Linked DNA regions of Sphingobium yanoikuyae. The protein of the gene in region 3 binds, or shares a complex with, the protein of the main gene of each other region. Links are inferred from orthologs where the notes say so. Each region holds a gene or a part of one and is shown on either strand. Other genes may lie near its edges. The genes, in order: accB, U0025_RS03160 and accD.

Region 1 (3,099 bases), 2.6 Mb from region 3 along the record:
CTTGCGCGACGTGCCGCATTTGGGATTGTGCCAGATGGTGGCCTTCACTGGCCATCCTCACGGGCAAGCCATTCTTCCAGCCACTTGATCGTATAGTCACCGTTGAGGAATTCGGGATCCTTCAGCAGCGCCTGATGCAGCGGGATGGTGGTCTTCATCCCTTCGATCACATATTCCTCCAGCGCGCGGCGCAGACGCATGATCGCGCCCTCGCGGGTGCGGCCATAGACGATCAGCTTGCCGATCATGGAGTCATAATAAGGCGGCACCTTATAGCCCTGATACAGGCCGCTATCGACGCGGACATGCATGCCGCCCGGAACATGATAGCTGGTGACGGTGCCCGGCGAAGGCGCGAAGGTCTTGGGATCTTCCGCGTTGATGCGGCATTCGATCGCATGGCCGGTGAAGCGGATATCTTCCTGGTTCACCGACAGGGGCTTGCCTTCGGCAACGCGGATCTGTTCGCGCACCAGGTCGAGGCCGGTGATCATCTCGGTCACCGGATGTTCCACCTGCAGGCGGGTGTTCATCTCGATGAAGTAGAATTCGCCATTTTCCCACAGGAACTCGATGGTGCCCGCGCCGCGATAGCCCATGTCTGCCATCGCCTTGGCGCAGATGCCGCCGATCCTTTCGCGCTCGGCCTGGCTCAGGACGGGCGAGGGCGCTTCTTCCAGCACCTTCTGGTGGCGACGCTGCAGCGAGCAGTCGCGTTCGCCGAGGTGAATGGCATTGCCATTGCCGTCGCCGAACACCTGGATTTCGATGTGGCGCGGATTGCCGAGATATTTCTCGATATAGACGGTGGCGTCGCCGAACGCGGCCTTCGCTTCCGAACCGGCCTGCTGCATCAGCGTTTCGAGCTGGTCGGGCGAGGTGCAGACCTTCATGCCGCGACCGCCGCCGCCGGACGCGGCCTTGATGATCACCGGATAGCCGGCAGCATCGGCAATTGCGCGCGCTTCCTCGACATCGCTCACGGCGCCGTCCGAACCCGGCACCAGCGGCAGGCCGAGCGCGCCAGCGGTACGCTTCGCCTCGATCTTGTCGCCCATGGTGCGGATATGTTCGGGCTTGGGACCGACAAAGGCGAGGCCATGGGCCTCTACGATTTCGGCGAACTTGGCGTTTTCGCTGAGGAAGCCATAGCCCGGATGAATCGCGTCGGCGCCGCTGATCTCAGCCGCCGAGATGATTGCGGCGATGTTGAGATAGCTGTCCTTGGCAGCGGGCGGCCCGATGCAGATCGCCTCGTCGGCGAGGCGCACATGCATGGCATCGGCGTCGGCGGTCGAATGGACCGCCACCGTCTTGATGCCCATTTCATGGCAGGCGCGGTGGATGCGCAGCGCGATTTCGCCCCGGTTGGCGATCAGCAGTTTTTCGATGGCCATGGGATCGCGGCCTTATTCGATGACGATCAGCGGCTGGTCATATTCGACCGGCTGGCCGTTATCGACCAGCACGGCCTTGACGGTGCCGGCGACGGGCGCGGTAATCGCGTTCATCACCTTCATGGCCTCGACGATCAGCACGGTTTCGCCGGCCTTTACCTGTGCACCGACGCGCGCGAAGGGCGCGGCGCCCGGCTCGGCCGAGAGATAGGCGGTGCCGACGATCGGCGACTTCACCACATTGCCGGCGGGCAGGGCAGGCTCGGCCGCCGCGGCGGGAGCAGCGGCCGGTGCCGCAGCAGGGGCAGCGACGGGTGCCGCTACGGCAGCGGGCGCTGCGAAGATGGGGGCGCCGCCACCGATCTTGCGCGCCACGCGAATCTTGCGATCGCCGTCCTCGACCTCGATCTCGGTCAGGTTGGTGTCGTCCAGCAAAGCTGCCAGTTCGCGCACCAGGGTGACGTCCACCTGCATCGCGCCCTTGTCATGCTTGTCGTTCATGCTTGACCCTTGTCGTCTTTCAAAATGCGTTCTGGCGGCCAGCGCCTATGCTCATTTGCGCCAAAGCGCAACTTTTGTGCGTTCTACAGTTCCAGAGCTGCTTCGAGCGCCAGCATGTAGGACATGGCGCCAAAGCCCGCGATCGTGCCCTTGGCGGCCATGCCGACATAGGATTTGTGGCGGAAGGCCTCGCGCGTGTGCGGGTTAGACAGGTGGATCTCTATCACCGGCACGGTGATGCTCTTGATCGCATCATGCAGCGCGATCGACGTGTGGGTATAGGCGCCGGGATTCATGATGATGGCGTGGGCGCCCTCGCGATGCGCCTCCTGCACCCAGTCGACCAGATGGCCTTCATGATTGGACTGGCGGAAGTCGATTTCGACATGGGCGCGGTGGGCGGCATCCTCCATCCGCTCGGCAATGTCGTCCAGCGTGTCATAGCCGTAGATTTCCGGTTCGCGGGTGCCGAGCATGTTGAGGTTCGGGCCGTTGAGAACATAGATTTTGCGTGTGTCCGCCATGGCGATCCCCCAGTCGGTCGAGACTTGTCTGTTGCGGGCGCGGCGTCGCCGCCCCTATATGCGCGCTGATCTTTAGCCCTTCGTGTCGCGCCAAGTCGAGACACGTTTCCAGCCACGAACGGGATAATGTAGTGAGCATCGACGGCACCATCTCCATCCATATCAATGGCGAGCATCGCCGCATCCGCGACGGCCTGACCCTGGCCGAGCTGGCGAGCGAGCTGGGCTTCGCGCCGGAGAAGGTGGCGGTGGAGCGCAATCTGGAAGTGGTGCCGCGCTCGACCCTGGCCGATGTGAAGGTCGAAGACGGCGACGAGCTGGAGATCGTCCATTTTGTGGGTGGCGGCGATGTGTCCCCGGTGGATGACGATAGCTGGACGGTGGCGGGCAAAACCTTCCGCTCGCGCCTGATCGTGGGCACCGGCAAATACAAGAATTTCGAGCAGAATGCCGCCGCGCTGGTCGCGTCGGGGGCGGAGATCGTCACCGTGGCGGTGCGTCGCGTCAATGTGTCCGATCCCAACGCGCCGATGCTGACCGACTATATCGACCCGAAAAAGGTCACCTACCTGCCCAACACCGCCGGCTGCTTCACCGGTGAGGAGGCGATCCGCACCCTGCGCCTGGCGCGCGAGGCGGGCGGCTGGGAACTGGTGAAGCTGGAAGTGCTGGGCGAA
Region 2 (3,120 bases), 2.0 Mb from region 3 along the record:
CGCGGGCGGGGCGCCGGCATTGCCCGCGACTCGCTTGAGCACCGAATCGATATAGGTCGACAAATTGCCATTATAGGCCATGCCGCCGAACTGCGCCTGACCGCCCGAACCGGTGATGCTGACCGCGTCCGCGCCATTTTCCATGCCGAAGCCCGAGGGCGCGGTGAAGGACAGGCGCAGGTCCGGGTGACGGAAGCGGCTGCCATCGATCACGCCCTGCTTGGGATCGTCGCCATAGAGGACGCCATTGAGCGCCGTCAGAAAGGCATCGCGGTTGCGCAACGTGCTGGTCGCGCCGGTGCGTGACGCCATCTGCGCCGCCCGATCGACGCGCTCACCCGGATCAGGGTGGGTGCTGGCCCATTCGGGCATGGAGCGTGCGTCGCCCGATACCCGCTGGTCCAGGCTGGTCTGCGCCGCCAGCGAGGCAAGCATGTCCGACAGCGCACGGGGATCATAGCCGGCCGAGGCGAGGTAGCGGATGCCCAGATCGTCCGCCTCATATTCCTGGCTGCGCGAGAATTTGAGGGTCAGAAGCTGGCTGCCGGTGCCAATCCCCTGCTGCAGCACGCCGCCCAGGGCCGAATCGCCCAGCAAGGCGCCGGTCAGCACCTGCAGCAGCGCGCCGCCGATCGCGTTGCGCTGCGCCGCCTGCTGGCGCCGCTGGCCATGCTGGGCGGCGACATGGCCGACTTCATGACCCAGCACGCCGGCCAGCTGCGCCTCGTCGTTCATCAGCGCCATCAACTGGCGCGTGACATAGACATAGCCGCCGGGGATGGCGAAGGCGTTGTTGACCGGGGAGTTGAGCAGGGTGACGGTGAAATCGCCCTGCGCATTGGAGAGGCCCGACTGGACCGCGATACGGCGTCCGACCGACTCCACATAGCGCGCCTGCGGCCCCACATAGGCGCCGCCAAATTCCTTGAGCAGTTCGGGATGCTGCTTGGCACCCGATGCCTTGTCCTGCGCGCTGATCGAGGAAACGGTGCGAATCGCCCGCTGCTGCCCCAGCACCGCCGGCGCCACGCCCGCGACGATCAGGCCGACGCCAAGGCCGGCCGACAACCATGTCCGATTCATTCCATTCCCATCCTTGACACCCTGCCCCCTGTTACCGTGCCGTAACGAGCGAGGACAGGATGCTGTTCCGGGAAATTGACGTCAGATACCGATGGCCAGGAACTTGTCGGCGCGATCGGTGCGCAGCGCCTGCGGTTCGAGGCCGGACAGCGCGTCCAGTTCCTCGCCGATGGCTGCGCCCAGGTTGGCGATCGCCTGCACCGGCTCGCGATGGGCGCCGCCCACTGGCTCTACGACGATACGGTCGATCACGCCCAGGCCCTTCAAATGCTGCGCCGTGACCTGCATCGCGGTCGCCGCGTCGCTGGCCTTGTCGGCGGTGCGCCACAGGATCGAGGCGCAGCCTTCGGGCGAGATCACCGAATAGACGGCATGTTCGAACATCAGCACGCGATTGGCCGCAGCCAGCGCCACTGCGCCGCCCGAGCCGCCCTCACCCACCACGGCCGCGACCATGGGGACGCCGAGCGCCAGACAGGCTTCGGTCGAACGGGCAATGGCTTCGGCCTGGCCGCGTTCTTCGGCCTGGACGCCAGGGAAGGCACCCGAGGTATCGACCAGCGTGACGACCGGCAAGCCGAAGCGATCAGCCAGTTCCATCAGGCGGATCGCCTTGCGATAGCCTTCGGGCTTGGCCATGCCGAAATTGTGGCGGACGCGGCTGGCAGTGTCGTCGCCCTTTTCATGGCCGATGACCATGACCTTGCGCTCGCCCAACGTCGCGAAGCCGCCGATGATCGCCTGATCGTCGGCAAAGGCGCGGTCGCCGGCCAGCGGCATGAAATTGTCGAACATGCCCGCGACATAATCCTTGAAGTGCGGGCGTTCGGGGTGGCGGGCCACCTGCGTCTTCTGCCAGGGCGTCAGCTTGGCATAGATGTCCGACAGCATCTTGTCGGCACGCTGTTCCAGCGTGTTGATCTCGCCACTGATGTCGATGTCGCCGACGGAGGCCGTCTGGCGCAGTTCGATGATGCGGGCTTCCAGCTCTGCGACCGGCTTTTCAAATTCGAGAAAGCTTACCATGGCGGATGGCGTTAAGGCGCGGACGCGTCGCCGTCAACGCGGGGATGCGCGATCCTGGCTTGCATGCCGGCCAGCGGGTGCCGACTGTTGACCAGTTCGACCAGCCGGCGGCTGTCGACATGGGTGTAGATTTGCGTCGTGCCGATATCGGCATGGCCCAGCATCGATTGCAGCGCGCGCAGGTCCGCCCCGCCCTCCAGCAAATGGGTGGCAAAGGCATGGCGCAGCACATGGGGGCTGACCCGTTCGGGTGCGATGCCGGCCGCCGCGGCCAGTTGCTTCACCAGCTGATAGAGGCGGATGCGGCTGACATGGCTCTTGCCTGAGGGGAAAAGCCAGGGGCTGTCGGCCGGGACATGGGCGAGCCAGGTGGCGACGGCAGCACGGGCGCGGTCGGAGATCGGCACCAGCCGTTCGCGCGCGCCCTTGCCCTTGATGATGAGGAAGGGGCGATCAACCGCCAGTGCCTTGCGCGGCAGCGAAACCAGTTCGGTTGCGCGCAGACCCGAGCCATAGAGAAGTTCGATCAGCGCCGAGAGCCGCAGGTCGAGCGGCGCGGGATGCGCCGTCTCCACCCGCTGCGCGATCAGGGCAAAAAGCGAATCGACCTCCTGCGACGACAATATCTTGGGCAGCGGCCGGCGTGTGACCGGCCGGGGCAATGCCGCGCCGGGATTGTCGGCGCGCAGCCCCTCTTCCTCCAGAAAAGCGTAGAAGGCGCGCAGCGCGGACGCCTTTCGCGCCACGGTGGAGGCGGCGAGCGGCGCCCATTCGCCAGCAAGCCGGCCGAGCGCATCCTGGCTGGCGGCGGCAAGCCCGCCGACAATCTCGCCCGCGCCCTGAAGGTCCGTGCGATAGGCAAGCAGCGTGTTGCGCGACGCCCCCCGTTCCGCCGCCATCATTTCGAGGAAGCGGTCGATCAGGACGGCATCATCATCCATCGCCCCGGACCGGGTCAGGACAGGCGGGTCAGGGCCTCGGCCGCGATCATCCGCGCCTCCGGGTCCAGCC
Region 3 (3,112 bases):
CGATGACGAGCTGGATCTGGCGGCTGTGCAACCGGTCGGCGGTGAAGAAGGCGCTGATCGCCTGGCCGGCGGCTTCATTATGCCCGCCGTCGAGCCAGGCTTCGGCCGCTTCGGGCAGGGCGGCGAGCAGCGGGCCGCGCTCCAGCCGTTGCAGCCGGGCGGGCCAGTGCGCCCAGAGCGGCGCGGCCTTCAGGGCTGCTTCGCTGACCGGCACGGCCTGCTGATGGCGGAGCATGGCGATGGCGAGGGCGACATTCTGGACCTGATGCGCGCCAGGCAGGCGTGGCATCGGCACGTCGACATGGCCCTGTTCGTCGCGATAATGGACCCGGTCGCGATAGACGGCCGCGTCCCAGGCGGTGCCCATGGCGAGCCATAGGGTACCGGCACGATCGGCGGCGTCCTGCATCACCGGGGCGAGTGCGGCGTCATAACGCTGCGTCACCAGCGCCGCGCCGGGCTTGGCGATGCCGGCCTTTTCCGCGGCGATGACCGGCAGCGTGTCACCCAGGAAGGCCTGATGATCGATGCCGAGCTGAGCGATGCCGCAGACGACCGGATCGACGATGACGTTGGTGGCGTCCAGCCGCCCGCCAAGGCCGACCTCGATGATGCAGGCATCGGCATCATGTTCGGCAAAGGCGAGGAAGGCAGCGGCGGTCGTCACCTCGAAGAAGCTGGCGCCGATCCCTTCGGCCACGTCCAGCACGCGGGCGAGATAGGCGGCCAGCATGGCATCGTCGATCAGCTTGCCGGCGATGCGGATGCGTTCGTTGAAGCGGACCAGATGGGGCGAGGTGAAGACATGAACGGTGCGGCCGTCCGCCTCCAGCGCGGCACGCAGGAAGGCGCAGGTCGACCCCTTGCCGTTGGTGCCGGCGACATGAAAGACTGGCGGCAGGCGATGGTGCGGATCATCCAGCCGCTCCAGCAGCCGGGTGATCCGCTCCAGTCCCAAGATGTCGGCGCCGGGGGACAGCGACCAGAGCCGGTCAAGCTGGGCCTGGACCTGCGGGTCGTCCGAAACGGCATGGTCGGCCATGGCGCGCTGATCCCCCTATCGCGCTTTTGAGGCTCAGGCGGCGGCGCGCGGCGTCAGATAGCCGATCACGCGGGCCAGCGTGTCGCGCAGTTCGCTGCGATGGACCACCATGTCGAGCATGCCATGGTCGAGCAGATATTCGGCGCGCTGGAAGCCTTCGGGCAGCTTTTCGCGGATCGTGCTTTCGATGACGCGCTGGCCGGCGAAGCCGATCAGGGCATTGGGCTCCGAAATCTGGATATCGCCCAGCATCGCGTAGCTGGCAGTGACGCCGCCGGTGGTCGGATCGGTGAGCACGACGATATAGGGCAGGCCGGCCGCGTGCAGCTTCTGGATCGCCACGGTGGAGCGCGGCATCTGCATCAGCGACAGGATGCCTTCCTGCATGCGTGCGCCGCCGGCGGCGGTGAAGATGACATAGGGGCATTTATGCGCGATCGCGTCGTTGATGCCCTGGATGAAGGCCGCGCCCACGCCCATGCCCATGGAGCCGCCCATGAAGGCGAAATTCTGCACGCCCATGACCAGCGGCACATCGTCGATCGCGCCGCGCGCGTTGATGAGCGCGTCCTGATCCCCGGTCGAGGCGCGGGCGGCCTTGATCCGGTCCGGATAGCGCTTGCTATCGCGGAACTTGAGCGGATCTTCCGGCACGCCGGGCGTCGGCAGCAGGATGAAGCCGGCGTCGAGGATCTGCTCGAACCGTTCCGACGGGCCGATGCGGCCATGATGGTCGCAGCGCGGGCAGACCGAGAGATTTTCCTCCCATTCCTTGATGAAGACCATTTCCTTGCACGACGGGCACTGGTGCCAGAGCGTTTCGGCGGTGGTTTCCTTCTTGGTGAAGGGCAGGGCGTTACGAACGCGGTTGATCCAGCTCATGCTGCGGTCTCCCGGATAGAAGTGGTGAGGGCGCCGCTGAGCGACGCGACGAATTCCTGGACGAAGGGCGCGGCGGCATCGCCGTGCGAGCCGACGATGTCGACGATCGCCGAACCGACCACCACGCCATCGGCGACGCGGCCGATGGCGGCCGCCTGTTCGGGCGTGCGCACGCCGAAGCCGACCGCGATCGGCAGGTCGGTGGCGGCCTTCAGCCGATCGACCGCCATTTCGATATTGGCCTGTGCCGCCTGCTGCTTGCCGGTGATGCCGGCAACGGCGACATGGTAGAGGAAGCCGCTGGCGCCGTTCAGCACGGCGGGCAGGCGGGCGGCGTCCGTGGTCGGGGTGGCCAGGCGGACGAGGTGGACGCCGACGGTGCGCAGGGCGGGGCCGAGTTCGGCATCTTCCTCCGGCGGGATATCGACGCAGATCACGCCGTCGACACCGGCGGCCTGGCACTGGTCGGCGAACCAGTCGGACCCGCGCGCCAGCATCGGATTGGCATAGCCCATCAGGATCAGCGGCGTTTCCGGGTGGCGCGTGCGGAAAGCAGCGGCCAGGGTAAAGACGTCCTTGGTCTTGGTGCCCGAGCCGAGGCTGCGCAGGTTTGCCAGTTCGATCGCCGGGCCGTCGGCCATCGGATCGGTGAAGGGCATGCCCAGTTCGATGATGTCGGCGCCGCCCGCGACCAGCGCATCGAGGATGGCAGGGGTCGAGGCGACGTCCGGGTCACCGGCGGTCACGAAGGTGATGAGCGCGGCGCGGCCCTGCGCCTTGCAGGCGGCGAAGCGGGTGGCGAGACGGTCGGTCATGCTCACATCTCCACTCCCAGCGCGTCGGCGACGGTGAAGATATCCTTGTCCCCCCGGCCCGACAGATTGACGACGATGATCTTGTCCGCGTCCAGCGTCGGCGCGACCTGTTCGGCGGCGGCCACGGCATGGGCGGATTCGAGCGCGGGGATGATGCCTTCGAGGCGCGAGAGGGTCTGGAAGCTTTCCAGCGCCTCGTCATCCTTGATCGGCAGATATTTGACCCGGCCGATCTCGTGCAGCCAGCTATGTTCCGGGCCGATGCCGGGATAGTCCAGGCCAGCCGAAATGCTGTGTGCTTCGGTGATCTGGCCGTCCTCGTCCTGGAGCAGATAGGTGCGGTTGCCGTGCAGGATGCCCGATGCGCCGCCAG

Evidence for each region.
Region 1: the proteins of accD (region 3) and accB are in contact, whole or in part, in a solved structure (PDB 8UXZ), measured with the Escherichia coli proteins. The link is inferred for Sphingobium yanoikuyae from one-to-one orthologs.
Region 2: the proteins of accD (region 3) and U0025_RS03160 are in contact, whole or in part, in a solved structure (PDB 8UXZ), measured with the Escherichia coli proteins. The link is inferred for Sphingobium yanoikuyae from one-to-one orthologs.

What each region holds. Positions count from the first base shown.
Region 1 is NZ_CP139979.1:24,942-28,040, forward strand. The notes cover bases 155-3,099. They hold accB (acetyl-CoA carboxylase biotin carboxyl carrier protein), read right to left. Parts: upstream 1,899-3,099; coding sequence 1,410-1,898; downstream 155-1,409. Other genes in these bases: accC (acetyl-CoA carboxylase biotin carboxylase subunit), read right to left, coding at 155-1,397; aroQ (type II 3-dehydroquinate dehydratase), read right to left, coding at 1,982-2,422; thiS (sulfur carrier protein ThiS), read left to right, coding at 2,554-3,099. Also shown: U0025_RS00120 (arsenate reductase family protein), read right to left, coding at 1-48; more of accC, read right to left, coding at 45-154. UniProt on the Escherichia coli protein: This protein is a component of the acetyl coenzyme A carboxylase complex; first, biotin carboxylase catalyzes the carboxylation of the carrier protein and then the transcarboxylase transfers the carboxyl group to form malonyl-CoA.
Region 2 is NZ_CP139979.1:681,644-684,763, reverse strand. Bases 138-3,103 are described here. They hold U0025_RS03160 (acetyl-CoA carboxylase carboxyltransferase subunit alpha), read right to left. Parts: upstream 2,110-3,103; coding sequence 1,165-2,109; downstream 138-1,164. Other genes in these bases: U0025_RS03150 (hypothetical protein), read right to left, coding at 3,065-3,103; U0025_RS03155 (tyrosine recombinase), read right to left, coding at 2,121-3,050; U0025_RS03165 (M48 family metalloprotease), read right to left, coding at 138-1,083. Also shown: more of U0025_RS03165, read right to left, coding at 1-137; more of U0025_RS03150, read right to left, coding at 3,104-3,120. UniProt on the Escherichia coli protein: Component of the acetyl coenzyme A carboxylase (ACC) complex. First, biotin carboxylase catalyzes the carboxylation of biotin on its carrier protein (BCCP) and then the CO(2) group is transferred by the carboxyltransferase to acetyl-CoA to form malonyl-CoA.
Region 3 is NZ_CP139979.1:2,650,359-2,653,470, reverse strand. What follows is about bases 1-2,958. They hold accD (acetyl-CoA carboxylase, carboxyltransferase subunit beta), read right to left. Parts: upstream 1,925-2,958; coding sequence 1,076-1,924; downstream 1-1,075. Other genes in these bases: trpB (tryptophan synthase subunit beta), read right to left, coding at 2,742-2,958; trpA (tryptophan synthase subunit alpha), read right to left, coding at 1,921-2,739; U0025_RS12170 (bifunctional folylpolyglutamate synthase/dihydrofolate synthase), read right to left, coding at 1-1,042. In the rest of the region: more of trpB, read right to left, coding at 2,959-3,112.